Regions from separate parts of the Maribacter sp. UBA3344 genome, predicted to be linked through region 1. Evidence: riboswitches for the same ligand, from Rfam matches in the RefSeq annotation. Region 1 holds a riboswitch; the other holds the start of a gene.
What was found. A riboswitch is a leader RNA that binds a small molecule or an ion and turns the genes downstream of it on or off. The one in region 1 is predicted to bind S-adenosylmethionine.
Positions count from the first base shown of each region.

Region 2: it holds a riboswitch for S-adenosylmethionine, as region 1 does, so the genes downstream of both, B2Z27_RS00865 (Na+/H+ antiporter NhaC family protein) here and B2Z27_RS12905 (homocysteine S-methyltransferase family protein) in region 1, are expected to answer to the same signal.

Region 1 is NZ_DERI01000018.1:90,549-98,232, forward strand. Features, by position in the region: gene B2Z27_RS12885 (sulfate adenylyltransferase subunit 1) at 1-394, shown strand, start outside; gene B2Z27_RS12890 (HEPN domain-containing protein) at 506-2,596, shown strand; gene cobA (uroporphyrinogen-III C-methyltransferase) at 2,600-3,403, shown strand; gene B2Z27_RS12900 (NAD(P)/FAD-dependent oxidoreductase) at 3,516-4,577, shown strand; SAM riboswitch class I at 4,737-4,846, shown strand; gene B2Z27_RS12905 (homocysteine S-methyltransferase family protein) at 4,926-5,915, shown strand; gene B2Z27_RS12910 (four helix bundle protein) at 5,964-6,317, shown strand; gene metH (methionine synthase) at 6,328-7,684, shown strand, end outside.
Region 2 is NZ_DERI01000002.1:28,759-36,442, reverse strand. Features, by position in the region: gene B2Z27_RS00875 (DEAD/DEAH box helicase) at 1-143, shown strand, start outside; gene B2Z27_RS00870 (M24 family metallopeptidase) at 153-1,508, shown strand; gene B2Z27_RS00865 (Na+/H+ antiporter NhaC family protein) at 1,576-2,871, opposite strand; SAM-I-IV-variant riboswitch at 2,923-3,019, opposite strand; gene B2Z27_RS00860 (arylsulfotransferase family protein) at 3,303-4,577, shown strand; gene B2Z27_RS00855 (hypothetical protein) at 4,817-5,560, shown strand; gene B2Z27_RS00850 (hypothetical protein) at 5,690-5,989, shown strand; gene B2Z27_RS00845 (outer membrane beta-barrel protein) at 6,112-6,969, opposite strand; gene B2Z27_RS00840 (cytochrome-c peroxidase) at 7,227-7,684, opposite strand, start outside.

The DNA of each region.
Region 1 (7,684 bases):
ATCGGTAACCATAACATTGGAAGATGAAATTAATTTGAGTCGCGGAGATATGTTAGTGAAAGCGGGTGATCTGCCAACGGTAGACAAGCAATTTACGGCAACGATCTCTTGGATGGATTCATTGCCTTTGGCGGCCGGTAATAAATATATTGTTCAACATGGTGTCAATAAAGTATTGGCGAAGGTAGAGCAAGTGCACCATAAGATCGCTCCGGATTATTCTGGTATAGATGAAAAAACGGAGTCTTTGGGCATGAATGATATTGCTCAAGTGAGTTTCCGTTTAAATAAACCAATTTTCTATGATCAATTTAAAAATCACAGAACAAACGGTTCATTTATATTGATTGATACAAAATCCAACAGTACCGTAGGTGCAGGATTCATAAGTTAATAGAAACATGTCAATTTTATATTGACTGTTTTTATTAAGTCTATAAAATCTATAGGCAAAATATAGTAATAATTTATATCGGTATTTATACTGAACATTTAATACTAAGCAATGCAAAGTTTTAGAACAGAATTAGAAAATCAGGTAGTTGAAAAGGATATTCTTGAATTGGAACGTAAAATTCATGAGTTTCATGGTGGCAAGCTAGATGAAGAAAAATTTAGAAGTCTTCGATTGGCACGTGGTGTTTACGGACAGCGTCAAGAAGGGGTTCAAATGATTCGTATAAAGTTGCCTTATGGTAAGGTGACCTCTAAGCAGTTGCTTCGTATTTGTGATGTATCGGACGAATATTCTACAGGTAGATTGCATATTACCACACGCCAAGATATTCAGATCCACTATGTAGATTTGAATAGAACGCCGCAGTTGTGGGCAGAATTGGAGAAAGATGAAATTACCTTAAGGGAAGCCTGTGGTAACACGGTACGTAACGTAACCGCAAGTGAAACGGCTGGTATTGATGTTGATGAACCTTTTGATGTTTCACCATATGCACACGCATTATTTCAGTATTTCCTTAGAAATCCTGTAAGTCAAGAAATGGGACGTAAGTTCAAAGTTTCTTTTTCCGCAAGTGATGCAGATACCGGTTTGTCCTATATGCATGATTTGGGCTTTATTGCCAAAACACAAAATGGTGAAATAGGTTTTAAAGTAATGCTTGGTGGCGGATTGGGTTCACAACCAAGACATGCCGATGAGTTGTACAGCTTTTTGCCTGCGGATCAGATAATTCCTTTAATGGAAACCGTAGTTCGTGTTTTTGACCGTTACGGTGAGCGTAAAAGTAGAGCTAAAGCTAGAATGAAGTTCTTGTTGAAAGATTTAGGTCTTGACGGATTTAAGGAGCTTTTGGCGGTAGAGAAAACGGCGGTACCTTTTGATACTTTTCCAATAGACCCAGAAGCATATCCTAAGGTAAAGGTGTCAGAATTAGAGGTTCCGGCAGTAGAAATTAGTGACGTAAAAGCTTTTGAACAGTGGAAATCTACCAACGTAATACCACAAAAACAACCAGGTTATGTTGCTTTGGGTATTAAAGTGTTATTGGGTGATTTCTATACGGATAAAGCACGTTTATTGGCAAACTTGGTGCAGAAATATGCAGCGGGTGAGTTAAGATTATCATTACGTCAAAACATTTTAATTCCTTTCGTAAAAGAAGAGAACGTAGCATTCTTTTATACTGAATTGGAAAAGTTAGGTTTTGTTGAGGCTGGTTATAATAAGGCTCTTGATATCACTGCTTGTCCTGGTACGGATACCTGTAATCTAGGAATTGCAAGTAGTACGGGAATTGCAGAGGAACTGGAAAGAGTGATAAAAACAGAATACCCAGATTATATTAATAACGATGATGTTGTTATAAAAATCAGTGGTTGTATGAATGCCTGTGGGCAGCACAATATGGCAAATATTGGTTTTCAGGGCATGTCGGTTCGTACTAAGGATAAATTGGTAGCTCCTGCACTTCAGGTATTGTTGGGCGGTAGCAATGATGGTAACGGTAACGGTCGTTTTGCGGACAAGGTGGTAAAAGTGCCAAGTAAAAGAGGTCCGGAAGCATTGCGTTTGATCTTAAATGATTTTGATGCCAATGGTGGAGATCTATCGTTCCCGGATTATTATGCCGAAAAAGGACAAATGTATTTCTATGATTTTCTAACGCCATTATCATCAATAGATGATTTAACGCCAGAAGACTTTATAGATTGGGGTAATACGGAGCGTTATGAAAAAGCTATCGGTGTAGGTGAATGTGCCGGTGTTGTTATCGACTTGATCGCAACATTACTTTTTGAAAGTGAAGAAAAAATTCAGAATGCACAGGAAATGTTCGATGCCGAAAAATGGTCTGCCAGTATCTATCACGCATATTCTTCTATGGTAAACTCGGCTAAGGCGATGTTGACCGCAGAAAATACGAAAGTGAATACCCACGTAAGTATCATTAAGGATTTTGATGAGAAATTTGTTGCCGATGGCAGAATTGCCGTAGCTGGTGGATTTGAAAAATTGGTACTTCAATTAAATCAGAACGAACCAACAAAAGAATTTGCACAATCTTACATAAAGGATGCAAAAGAATTTTTAGAAACTGTTGAAAAGTTCAGACAGCAAGAATTGGCAGAAGCATAGAGAATGGCAAATCATTTACAACATATAAAGAAACCTAAATTGACCGTAGTTGGTGCAGGACCAGGTGATGTGGAGCTGATTACGTTAAAAGCGATCAGAACGCTGGAAAATGCCGATGTGGTTTTGTACGATGCTTTGGTGAACGAGGAGTTGCTGGATTATGCCAAGAATGCGGAATTGATTTTTGTAGGTAAACGCAAAGGATGCTATGCATATCAACAAGAGCAAATTAATGAGCTTATTGTAAGTAGGGCAAATTCTAACGGACATGTGGTACGGTTAAAAGGAGGGGATCCTTTTGTATTCGGTCGCGGTTCGGAAGAAATGGAATATGCCGTCTCGCATGGGTTGCAAGTAGCCATGGTACCTGGTATATCGTCAAGTTTAAGTGTGCCTGCATATCAAAACATTCCGGTAACAAAAAGAGGTTCTTCAGAAAGTTTTTGGGTAATTACAGGAACTACAAAAGAGCATAAACTATCAACAGATGTTGGCTTAGCTGCAAAAAGTAGTGCTACGGTAGTCATATTGATGGGGATGTCAAAACTCCCTCAGATAGTAGAATTATTTAAGTCTGAAGGTAAATCGGAATTACCTATAGCTATAATTCAGAACGGAACGCGAAAGAATGAAAAAATAGGAGTTGCGACTATAGATACCATAGTTGATATAGTGGAGAAAGAAAATCTTTCTAATCCTGCTATCATTATCATAGGAGAAGTAGTTAGACATCGTGAAGCGTTAGCGGAGGCAACTCATAAGTTTGCTGAAGAGCATGTCAGTTTTGTTGAAGTAAATAAAGCATAGCATATTTAGTAAAGGATAAGTATATAGAATAAGTGAAATTAAAAGAAGCTAAAAAGTAGTTGTATAGAATGATGTCAACTTTGTAGAATTACTTTTTACTAAAAAGAGAATTATGATTAAAACAGATATGCTCATTATAGGAGCGGGACCTACCGGATTGTTCACGGTATTTGAAGCAGGATTATTAAAGTTAAAAACGCATTTAATAGATGCATTGCCACAGCCAGGTGGTCAGTGTTCAGAAATATATCCTAAAAAGCCTATCTATGATATTCCTGCATTTCCAGAAATTTTGGCAGGTACTTTGGTAGATAACCTTATGGAACAGATAAAGCCTTTTGAACCAGGATTTACCTTGGGAGAAAGAGCGGAAACGCTAGATAAGTTAGAAGATGGTTCTTTTGTGGTAACTACCAATAAAGGAACAAAGCACAATGCGCCTGTAGTGGTAATTGCAGGTGGTCTAGGTTCTTTTGAGCCAAGAAAACCACCTATTTCTAATATTGTAAACTTTGAAGATACAGGTGTTTCCTATATGATCAAAGATCCAGAAGTATATCGCGATAAAAAAGTGGTTATTGCCGGTGGTGGTGATTCTGCCTTGGACTGGGCTATATTTTTGACCGATGTAGCGGCAGAAGTAACCTTGGTACACAGAAGGGATGAATTTAGAGGGGCATTGGATTCCGTTGAGAAAGCATCTGAACTGGCGAAATTGGGTAAAATCAAGTTGATTACCAAAGCTGAGGTAAAAGAGCTGCACGGTGAAAATGAACTTAAGGCAGTAGTTATTAAGCACACGGACAAGGAAAAAGAAGATACTTATTTAGAAGTGGATAATTTTATTCCTTTATTCGGTCTGTCTCCTAAATTAGGTCCTATAGGTGACTGGGGCTTGGAAATTCAGAAAAATGCAATTAAGGTAAATAACGCAAAAGATTATCAGACCAACATACCGGGAGTATATGCCATTGGTGATGTTAATACTTACGAAGGTAAGTTAAAATTGATACTTTCAGGTTTCCATGAAGCAGCGGTTATGTGCCAATATGCATACCAGCAGATCAACCCAGGTAAGCGCTTTGTAATGAAATATACAACCGTTGGTGGTGTTGAAGGTTTTGATGGTTCTAAGAAAGAAGCAAAGAAAGAAGTAGTACAAAGTATCGCATAAATTATATTATTTGAGTAGTACGGCCTCCGGATGCTTCAGACGTGCGGGGGCTTTTTTTGTGACATTTTTTAAGAATTTCGTTGGCTAAAAAAACCATTGAAGTCTTGGTAAAGAGCGAGTAGTGCCGTTACTTTGCAATTCGTTCCTAATTAAATTGTATTGTTATCAAGAAAGGCGGAGGGACTAGACCCTGTGAAACCTTGGCAACCCTTTCCGTAATGGAAAAGAAGGTGCTACATTCTATCCTAATTCAAAAGGACAGATAACTAAAGAAAGAACATAATTACCTTCCTTTCCTTACTTGATATCATATATTTTAAAGCGAACAAATAATTTGTTAAGCGTAAAATGAAGGATATAAAAGAAATTTTAAAAGAGCGTATTTTAATACTGGATGGTGCCATGGGTACTATGCTTCAACGTTATAAGTTTACTGAAGAAGATTTTAGGGGAGAACGCTTTAAGGATTGGGAACATCCGTTGCAAGGTAACAATGATTTGTTGTCGTTAACGCAACCCGATGCTATAGCAGATGTTCACCGTCAGTATTTTGATGCTGGGGCAGATATTGTAGAGACCAATACCTTTTCCGGAACTACGATTGCTATGGCAGATTATTTTATGGAAGATTTGGTGTATGAGCTTAACTATGAATCTGCGCGTATTGCCAAAATGGTAGCAGATGAATTTACTGCAAAAGAACCAAATAAACCTCGTTTTGTAGCCGGTAGTATTGGACCCACCAATAAAACGGCAAGTATGTCACCAGATGTAAATGATCCAGGTTATAGGGCTATTTCTTTTGATGAGCTACGTATTGCATATAAACAACAGGTAGAAGCTTTATTAGATGGTGGGTCTGATATTTTATTGGTTGAAACCATTTTTGACACGCTCAATGCCAAGGCGGCATTATTTGCCATAGAAGAAGTTAAAGAAGAACGAAATATAGATGTACCCATAATGGTTAGTGGTACTATTACCGATGCATCCGGTAGAACGTTATCGGGTCAAACGGCCGAGGCATTTTTAATATCCATATCCCACATTCCTATTTTATCGGTTGGGTTTAATTGTGCTTTAGGTGCAAACCAGTTGGTACCTCATTTAGAGGTGTTGTCCACCAAAAGTGAACATGCGGTCTCAGCGCACCCCAATGCCGGTTTGCCTAATGCATTTGGAGAGTACGACGAAACTCCTGAGCAAATGGCGGAACAGATCAAGGAATACGCGGAAAAAGGATTGGTAAATATAGTTGGGGGTTGTTGCGGAACCACTCCGGAACATATTACTGCGATTGCTGAGGTTGTGAAAAATTTTGCTCCGCGTCAGTTTTAGTTGTTGGTTGTTGGTTGTCTGTTGTTGGGTGGAAAAAATACGAATAATATGAAAGTCTATACGGAATTGGAAGTTTGGAAAGAATCAAGAATTCTTGTGAAGGATATTTATTCTATTACTAAATCTTTTCCAAAAGAAGAGATTTACGGACTTAGCAATCAACTAAGAAGATGTGCTGTATCTATACCGTCTAATATAGCTGAAGGTTGCGGACGAAGAACATCGGCAGATACAATTCAGTTTCTGCATATTTCAAGAGGGTCATTGTATGAGTTGGAAACCCAACTTTATATAGCTCTTGATTTAAATTATATAGAGAGAGAAGATTTTGAAGCTATTAATAAGAGAATTATTAGCTGTAAGAAATTGATAAATGGATTTATCAATTATTTTAAAAAGTGAAATAGATTTTATGAGCAATAGGTCTAAAATACCAACAACCAACAACCAACAACCAACAACTAGATATCTGCGGTTAAGCGGCCTAGAACCCCTAATTGTAACCCCGGAGACCAACTTCATAAACGTTGGTGAGCGAACAAACGTTGCGGGTTCAAAAAAGTTTCTTCGTTTAGTAAAAGAGGAAAAGTTTGAAGAGGCATTGGCAGTGGCTAGGGAGCAGGTTGAAAATGGTGCCCAGGTTATTGATATTAACATGGATGACGGATTGATCGATGGTAAACAGGCCATGGTGAAATTTTTAAACCTTGTTATATCGGAGCCGGATATTTCTCGTGTGCCTATTATGATCGACAGTTCTAAATGGGAAATCATTGAAGCTGGTCTGCAAGTTGTTCAAGGTAAATGTGTGGTAAACTCCATTAGCTTAAAAGAGGGCGAAGAGCAATTTATACACCACGCCAAACTCATAAAAAGATATGGTGCCGCGGTAATTGTTATGGCTTTTGATGAGGTAGGTCAGGCAGATAATTATGACCGTAGAATTGAAATAGCAAAACGTTCGTATGATGTTTTGGTGAACAAGGTATATTTTGCACCAGAGGATATTATTTTTGACTTAAATATTTTTCCGGTAGCAACGGGAATGGATGAGCATAAATTAAATGCTGTCGATTTTATTGAAGCTACAAGATGGGTCCGTGAAAACTTGCCACATGCCAGTGTAAGTGGTGGCGTTAGTAATGTTTCGTTTTCATTTAGGGGCAATAACCCGGTGCGTGAGGCTATGCACTCGGTCTTCTTGTACCACGCTATAAAAGCGGGTATGAACATGGGTATTGTAAATCCGAGTATGCTAGAGGTGTATGATGATATTCCTAAAGACTTATTGGAGTATGTAGAAGATGTTATTCTAAATAGGAGGGATGATGCAACGGAGCGCTTGCTGGATTTTGCCGAATCTGTAGTTGGTAAAACCAAGGAAAGTAAAATAGATCTATCGTGGCGAGAAGAACCTTTACAAGAGCGTATTACCCGAGCCTTGGTAAAAGGTATTGATCAATATATTATTGAAGATGTTGAAGAAGCCAGGTTGGCTGCCAATAAGCCAATTGAAGTTATTGAGGGCAACTTAATGACGGGTATGAACGTGGTGGGCGATTTATTCGGTAGCGGAAAAATGTTCTTGCCGCAAGTGGTAAAATCTGCACGAGTGATGAAGAAGGCGGTAGCTTATTTATTACCCTATATTGAAGAAGAAAAGTTATTGAATCCGCAAGTTGGAGATTCTGATAATGCCGGAAAGATTTTAATGGCAACCGTAAAGGGCGATGTTCATGATATTGGTAAAAATATTGTAGGTGTAGTAT
Region 2 (7,684 bases), on a different contig from region 1:
CAAAACCGAACAGAGAAATTTCAGATGAACTTAGAACGAAAGTTAAAACGGTATTTCATCATTTAACTAAAGATGAACTCGTTGAGAAAATTTTGGCACATTACTTAACTGAGCATAGCACTTCTGATAACCAACCTAAGTAAAAGTAGAAAATGAAAGTAATTTTAACATGTTTAGTATCAATTTTAGCTATGGTGGTTGTAAATGGTCAAACACCCGTGCAATCTTATTTTGAGTGGACTAATTTACCTTTTACAAAAGAAGAATTAAACACTAGACGAGAAAACCTGATGACAGAATTAGCCCAATCAAATAAAAAAGGGCTAGTATTAATACCCGCAAAAGACGGATTTTCAATTGGTGAAACATTTAGGCAAACAGATGATTTTTATTACTTTACCGGTTTAGAATTGCCAAATGCCATTTTAGTTTTGAACTTGAATAATCAAAAAGTTACTATCTATACCCCAGAACAGGATATACGGTTTGAAAACAGTTCTAGAAAAAATGATTTTCCCTTAAGACCTCTATTATATGATAAAAATATCATAAACAGAACAGGTATCCCACTCGCTTCCATGGAAGATTTTACTAATCTGTTGAATTTAGAAAATTCCAATAAATCTAAAATATTAATAAATAACGGTAGACCTGGCGAAGTAAAATTTGCACCCAATGACTACATAGCTACCTATTCTCCTGTTCAAGTTCTTTTAGAGGCAATCAAAAAGAAACATACAGATTTAAGTTTTGAAAATATCTACGAAGCAATTGCCAAAGTACGTATGATAAAATCTGAAAATGAAGTAAAATTCTTAAAACAGGCGGCAAATATAACAGTTAAAGGCATTAATGAGGCGGCAAAAGCTATAAAACCAGGAATAGACGAACGTTATTTAGAAGGCGTTTTAGAAGGAGATTTCAAGAAAAATGGTTCTCAAAGGTTGGCTTTTGGGTCCATCATAAAATCCGGACCAAACTCTCATTGGCCCTGGAGAATTTTAGCAACACATTATAATCGGAGAAACCGTATTATGCAAAATGGAGATCTTGTTATTTTTGATGTAGGGTGCGAATATGAGCAATACGTAAGTGATATAGGAAGAACATTTCCGGTTTCTGGTAAATTCACAAATGAACAAAAAGAGATTCTGATGATGGAAACCAAAATTGCTGATGAAATTATTAAGTTTTTAAAACCAGGAATAACCTTTAAGGATGTGCAGAAATTCACCAATACCATTATTCCTGAACACTCAAAAAAATATATGCAAGTAGGTTTGTTTTTTGGTCACCATTTAGGCTTATCAACAGGCGATCCAAACTTATCTAATGCTCCTTTAAAACCAGGCATGGTATTTACTGTAGAGCCGTGGTATTATAATCATGATATCAATATTTCAGTATTTACAGAAGATATGATATTAATCACGGAAGATGGTTGTGAAGTGTTAAGTTCGGACTTACCTAGAACACCTGAAGATTTAGAGAATTTGATAAAAAGTTAATCGCTACATTTTATTATACCTTATTTTAATGCTATTGAGAATGTTTTTTAATATTCCTGTAGGCTATTTACTTCTTAGATTTTAATCCTACAAACAACACAGTAGACACCAATAATAACAATAGATACCAAGTATTACTTACAAGGTCCAAATAAGTTATACTACCCTTTGCAAAGCTCAAAATCATAAGCACCTGGGCTCCATAAGGCAATAATCCTTGAGTTATACAAGCAAAGACATCTAAGATAGATGCAGTCTGTTTGTTCTCTAAAGCATACTCATCATTAATAGATTTAGCAATGGGTCCAGATATAATTATGGAGACCGTATTGTTCGCAATTGCCATATTAATAGTTGATACCAATGTTGCAATACCAAACTGTGCCGACTTCTTACTTTTTACAAAAGTTTTAATTTTTAATAGTATAAACGCTATACCGCCATTGTACGTCACCAAAGCGGCCAAACCACCCGTTAATAATGATAAAAGAAATATCTCCGTCATATTGGTAAAGCCTGTATATGATATTCTTGTAAATTCCAACACTGTGAAATCACCATAAAAGACACCTAAGATCCCAGCCGAAATTGCGCCCAATACAAGCGTCACAAAAACGTTCACACCTATTACTGAAAGTATAATTACAATTAAATAAGGCAAAATTTTAAGAATGGAATAATGATACTCTTCCATTTCCATTCCTACGGTATTCATGGTTAGACCTTCATACATTAAAATGGCCATACTTATAATGGCAGCAGGTACGGCTATTTTGATATTCGCCTTGAACTTATCACTCATTTTTACATTCAGTGATTGTGTAGCGGCAATGGTGGTATCTGAAATTACCGAAAGATTATCACCGAACATGGAACCTCCTAACAAGGCACCGCACAAAATACCCAGCGAAAAATTACCGGTATCCGCAAAACCAATTACAATTGGAGCCAGCGCTACTATAGCGCCAACAGAGGTACCCGTAGAAATAGACAAAAATGCAGCAATTACAAACACACCTACATATATATAGTGTCCGCTGATAACATCCAGACCTAAATGAACAATAGCATCTACACTGCCCATAGCTTTGGTTGTCGCTGCAAATGCTCCTGCCAATAAGTATATAAGACACATGGTCAAAATTTTATCATTACCGCACCCTTCTAAAAGAATGGCAATTTTCTCCTTCATAGATTGCTTAAACATGAGAAATGCTACCAGTATACCAGCAATTACGGCAATAGGAGCGGGTAGGGCATAAAAATCATTTTGAAAAATGCCTACGCCTAGAAATATTGCAATGAATATTAAAAATGGAATAAGTGCCTTTGCATTGGCTGTAACAGCTTTTACTTGAGTCATATATGGTTATTTGTAGAATCAGGTTTAGAGCTATAGCAAATACAATAGGAAGGATTTAACGTTTTTTCCAAGGTATTGGCTTATCGCTTTTAGCACCTTGCTCGTTATTGCAGGTTGCTATCTCTATTTGAGATTCTTGATAATTTAAGGGCGCAAAATTAATAAACCATCAGTACATAAAATCAAAAATTATACTAATTATATCTTAATTTAATCCGTTTTGACCAATTGCAGAAAATGCCATTTTAAGATGACAAAAGGCTAAAAAATTTCACTTATACAAAAGGGTCTTTTACTGAATTATACACTCCATTCGCTGAGTAGCTTCATTTTCATTTAAACTTCGAACTACATTTAAAATCTAAACGGAGACTGGTATCTATACCTACTTAGATGCTTAAACCGTATAACAACCCTAAAAATTAAAATCGATGAAAAAAATGAATCTTAACTTAGGAACAACTGCATTATTCGTATGCCTGCTTTTCTTAACCTCTTGCAGTAATGATTCCGATGATGTTTCAATCACCGAAGAAGAAACAACAGATGATACTAGCGACACCAATGAAGCAAGTAGTACTGTGGACAGTGACTCCTATATTTTAGCCGTTGCACCGGACAATGGGGTATATTTAATTGATCATGATGGTAATACCTTATTTGATTGGGATTTCAATGGTGACCAACTGGGTAATGATGCCATGCTTCAATCTGATGGCAGCTTGGTAACTACCATAAAAGCTGATAATCCACAGATAACCTTTGGTGGTTATGGTGGCGGTTTTAGAAAAATAAATGCTGACCAATCCATTGAATGGGAAGTGGACTATTCTACTAGTACCTACATCTCACATCATGATGTTAATTACTTATCGAACGGAAATATCATATTTCCCGTATGGGAAGAAGTAAGTGCTGCAGATGCTGCCGAGATGGGATTTTCGGGTAATTTTAATATTTATCCTGAAGCTATTATTGAAATGAATCCATTAACCCAAGAAATAGTTTGGGAGTGGCATGCTACGGACCATATTGTTCAAGATTATGATGAAAGCAAATTAAACTTTGGTGTCGTTGCCGATGTTCCCAACCTTATTGACATCAATTATAATAATGATCAAACTGATGGTGACATTATGCATGTAAACGGTATAACCCTAGATGAAACGAACGACCTTTTATACATGACCGTTAACTTTTATAGCGAGGTTTGGGTTATTGATCATAGCACCTCAACAGAAGAGGCTGCCACCAATACCGGCGGAAACTATAATTTAGGTGGTGACCTGGTTTACCGTTTTGGAAACCCCCTTACTTATGACAATGTTGGTGAAGTGACCATGAACAGGGTACATTATCCTAATCTTTTTGATGATAATAAGATGTTGGTATTTGTAAATAATAAGTACGACAACCAATCTGCAGTAGCAGAATACCAATTGAGTCCGCCTTATGAACTGGTAGCCGGTCAAGATAATGAGCCTGAATTAATATGGGAATTCACAGATACCGATTTATATAGTAATGGTTTAGGTAGTGGGGTTAGAATGAGCAATGGAAACACCCTTATCTGCGAAGGCACAGGTGCTATTTGGGAAGTTAATAGCGACGGAGATGTGCTGTGGAGATTTACAAATTACAATAGACCGTGGCGTGCGTATGCATTTACAAAAGACGACGATGCAATAACCGCATTAGGTCTATAATTAAAGATAGTTTTTTTGATTGATTGATTGATGACGAAGGGCTCCAATAGCAATATTGGAGCTTTTCTATTTTTAAAATTCATCTACATGATGAAATATAAGCAACTAGCATTGTTCAAATATGTAACCGGTAAAGGTTCAGGCATTCGCTTTAAATCTTATGGCATACACTTAAAATTCCTCTTTAGTCTTTGTTTTATAAATAGGTTTACCATTCCAAAATTACTAAGATCAAAAAAATGAAAATATATACTACGCTATTATTGGTATTTAGTTGGGCAATTGGCCAAGCTCAAAATACAGAGGATAACATTACTTATCAAAGCATTATAGACGAAGAACATATTATGGTCCAATTAAGTACAGCAGACCAAGCTACTATGATGTCTATGTTGCACCAGGGCTTTTACGTGTATTTTGATGTTAAAGGAAAAAAGAAGAAAAATGTTTCCATTCAATATCCAATCAATAGTACTCCGCCAAAACGTCCAGAACGAAATGAAAGAGATAATAATTCTCGTAAAAATACGGATGAACAAGAGCGGAAAGGACCGGACATGAACAAGCTATTGGAAGAAATGCCCAGAACGGCACGCTTTATTAATTTTGACCATGAAGAAGAATTTCATTTAGACCTAAACAATCTAGGTGTTACCATAAACTACAATTTTGACGAAGCTTCAAAAGAACTTCATTATCACTTAAAAATACCAAAAAATAGCATTGCTGATAATGACACCAAGCTATCCAAATTATCCATTGGTATTGTGACTCCAAAAATAACATCCGAAACAAAAACTGAAAGCCCAAATGTAAGTTTTGGTGGTGGAGGTCAAGGTAGCCGATCTGGAGGTGGCAGAGGTGGTCAAGCTGGAGGTCCTGGCGGTGGAGGTAGAGGAGGTTCTCAAGGCACACCACCACAAGATCAGCGACCCGAAGAAGTCTCCATTAATATTTGGTTTAAGGCCGATGCCAACAATTAAGTATTACAAAATTTTTCATCTATTGATTCTATAGATACGTAGTAATAATTACACTATTGGTATATATTGTTTTCACTTACTAAGAGGTAAATATACTTTTGTAACACATAAATATTAAAACACATAACCATGAAAAAAGTAATTGCAACGTTTATCATTATTGCTTCAATAACCAGTTGTAACAGTGTAAAGAACATGAACACCTCATCTATGTCCGATGCTGCTACATTATTAAGCTCACTAAGTTCTAATTCTACGGTACAGCAGGTGGCGAGCTTATTTAGCCTATTGGATACCAACAATGATCAAGCTATTAGCTCAACTGAAGCTATTGGCGAAGTTTCTGAAAATTTTGATGTATTGGACACTGATAATAACGCTAGCCTTAATTTAACCGAATTGGAAGGTATACTTGGTTTGTTAAAATAAACCTTCCATATAAACGTATTCCCCCCGAATACGTTTATTTTCATTTTGAGTTATTTGCTAAGAACCCCCTGTTTATCTTAAACAGGGGGTTCTTTTTTTTGTAGAAGATTAATAATGAAAACTTAATTCGTGGCTTTATTAAATTTGTAAGTAATACCAATATTTAATCCAAAAGAAGAATATGGTACTTTTTGGGACAGTTCTTTAGATGTATCAGTATTGGTATTCGATAGGTTATCTACGTACGTAGTAGTTCTATTTACACCTTCTGGCAAATTATCAATGGTATATAGCCCACTAACCGCTACAGTACCATCAGGTAGTTTTACATCTGTATTGAATTCCGATATTTCAGAATCTTTACGCTTTAAACTAATACCGTAATATTCAGCTTCTACAAACAGGCTAAAATTATCATCTAAATCATATTTATATCCAAGAGCTCCCACGAACCCTAAAGGAAAATGTCCATGAAAATCCTCTTTATAGTTCGTTTCGGAATAAGAGCCTTCCGGTACACCAAAAGCCTCGGCTTCGGCTTCAGAAAAAACAGATTTTTGATAAATGACACCTTCCGTTTTACCTCCCAATTTTAATAGTGCTCCAAAACGTCCATATATATTATTGGTAAATTTATATACCACGGATGCGGAAGCACCAAATGCCCTTGCCCTTGCAACAGCATTCACTTCTGTATCCGGTAAACTAACAACAGAAATATCCTGGTCAGCACCATGCAAATAACCTACTCCAAGATCAAAACCGAAAGAGTCGTCAAAAAAATAGGTGCCTCTAAGTTGAAAGTTTGTGCCTTCTCCATAACTGCCATATGAGTTTTCTGTTTCCGTTGTCGTAATTCGTTCTCCCAATTTCATACCTGCACTTCCAACGGCATAGCCAGAACTTGCCGAGACTTGCCATTGCCCATATGCCGTTGTGCTAAAAATTGCCAAAACAGCTATTAACATTTTATACTTCATAATTCATTTTTTATGTATTAGACTAAGTAAATTTCATTCTATTCATTAAACCCAATTTTTCTTATAAATACCTAATAAACATTACGTTTAACACTTGCTAGAGTGCGTATAAAAGAGGTAGAATAAGAGTTTTAGTATTGAGCTTTTTTTAAATTGAACGCCAAATTTACATCAAACCAATAATACAGCTTAGCTTAAAAGATTTTTTAACTAATTATATTAATTTAAATTATAAACCTATTGAAATAAATGAATGGTTAATTCTCTATAAACGGATCGGCATATTTCTCATCTGTGATAAACTTTGTATCGGTCAAGGTATGTAGAAAATCAACTAATGCTTGTTTGTCATTATCGGATAAGTTCAATCGGCGAACGTTATTTCCTTGAGTAAGTCTATTATCCAAATTTGGGTTGTTCTGTACACCGCTATTGTAATGTTCAATAACCTCTTCAAGAGTTTCAAATCTACCATCGTGCATGTAAGGTCCTGTTAAAGCAATGTTTCTTAAAGATGGCACTTTAAATTCACCCAAATCATTATTATTACCGGTTATACCGCCTACGCCCGGATCTGTAATAGTAGCATCTAGCCCGTTGTTTCTAGCAGCATCACCCACAAAAACATTGGTAGCATGACAATCAAAACATCTGGTCTGGTTGCTCATAAAAAGTTGCTTACCTCTATTTTCTGAATCTGTAAAATTTGGAAAGT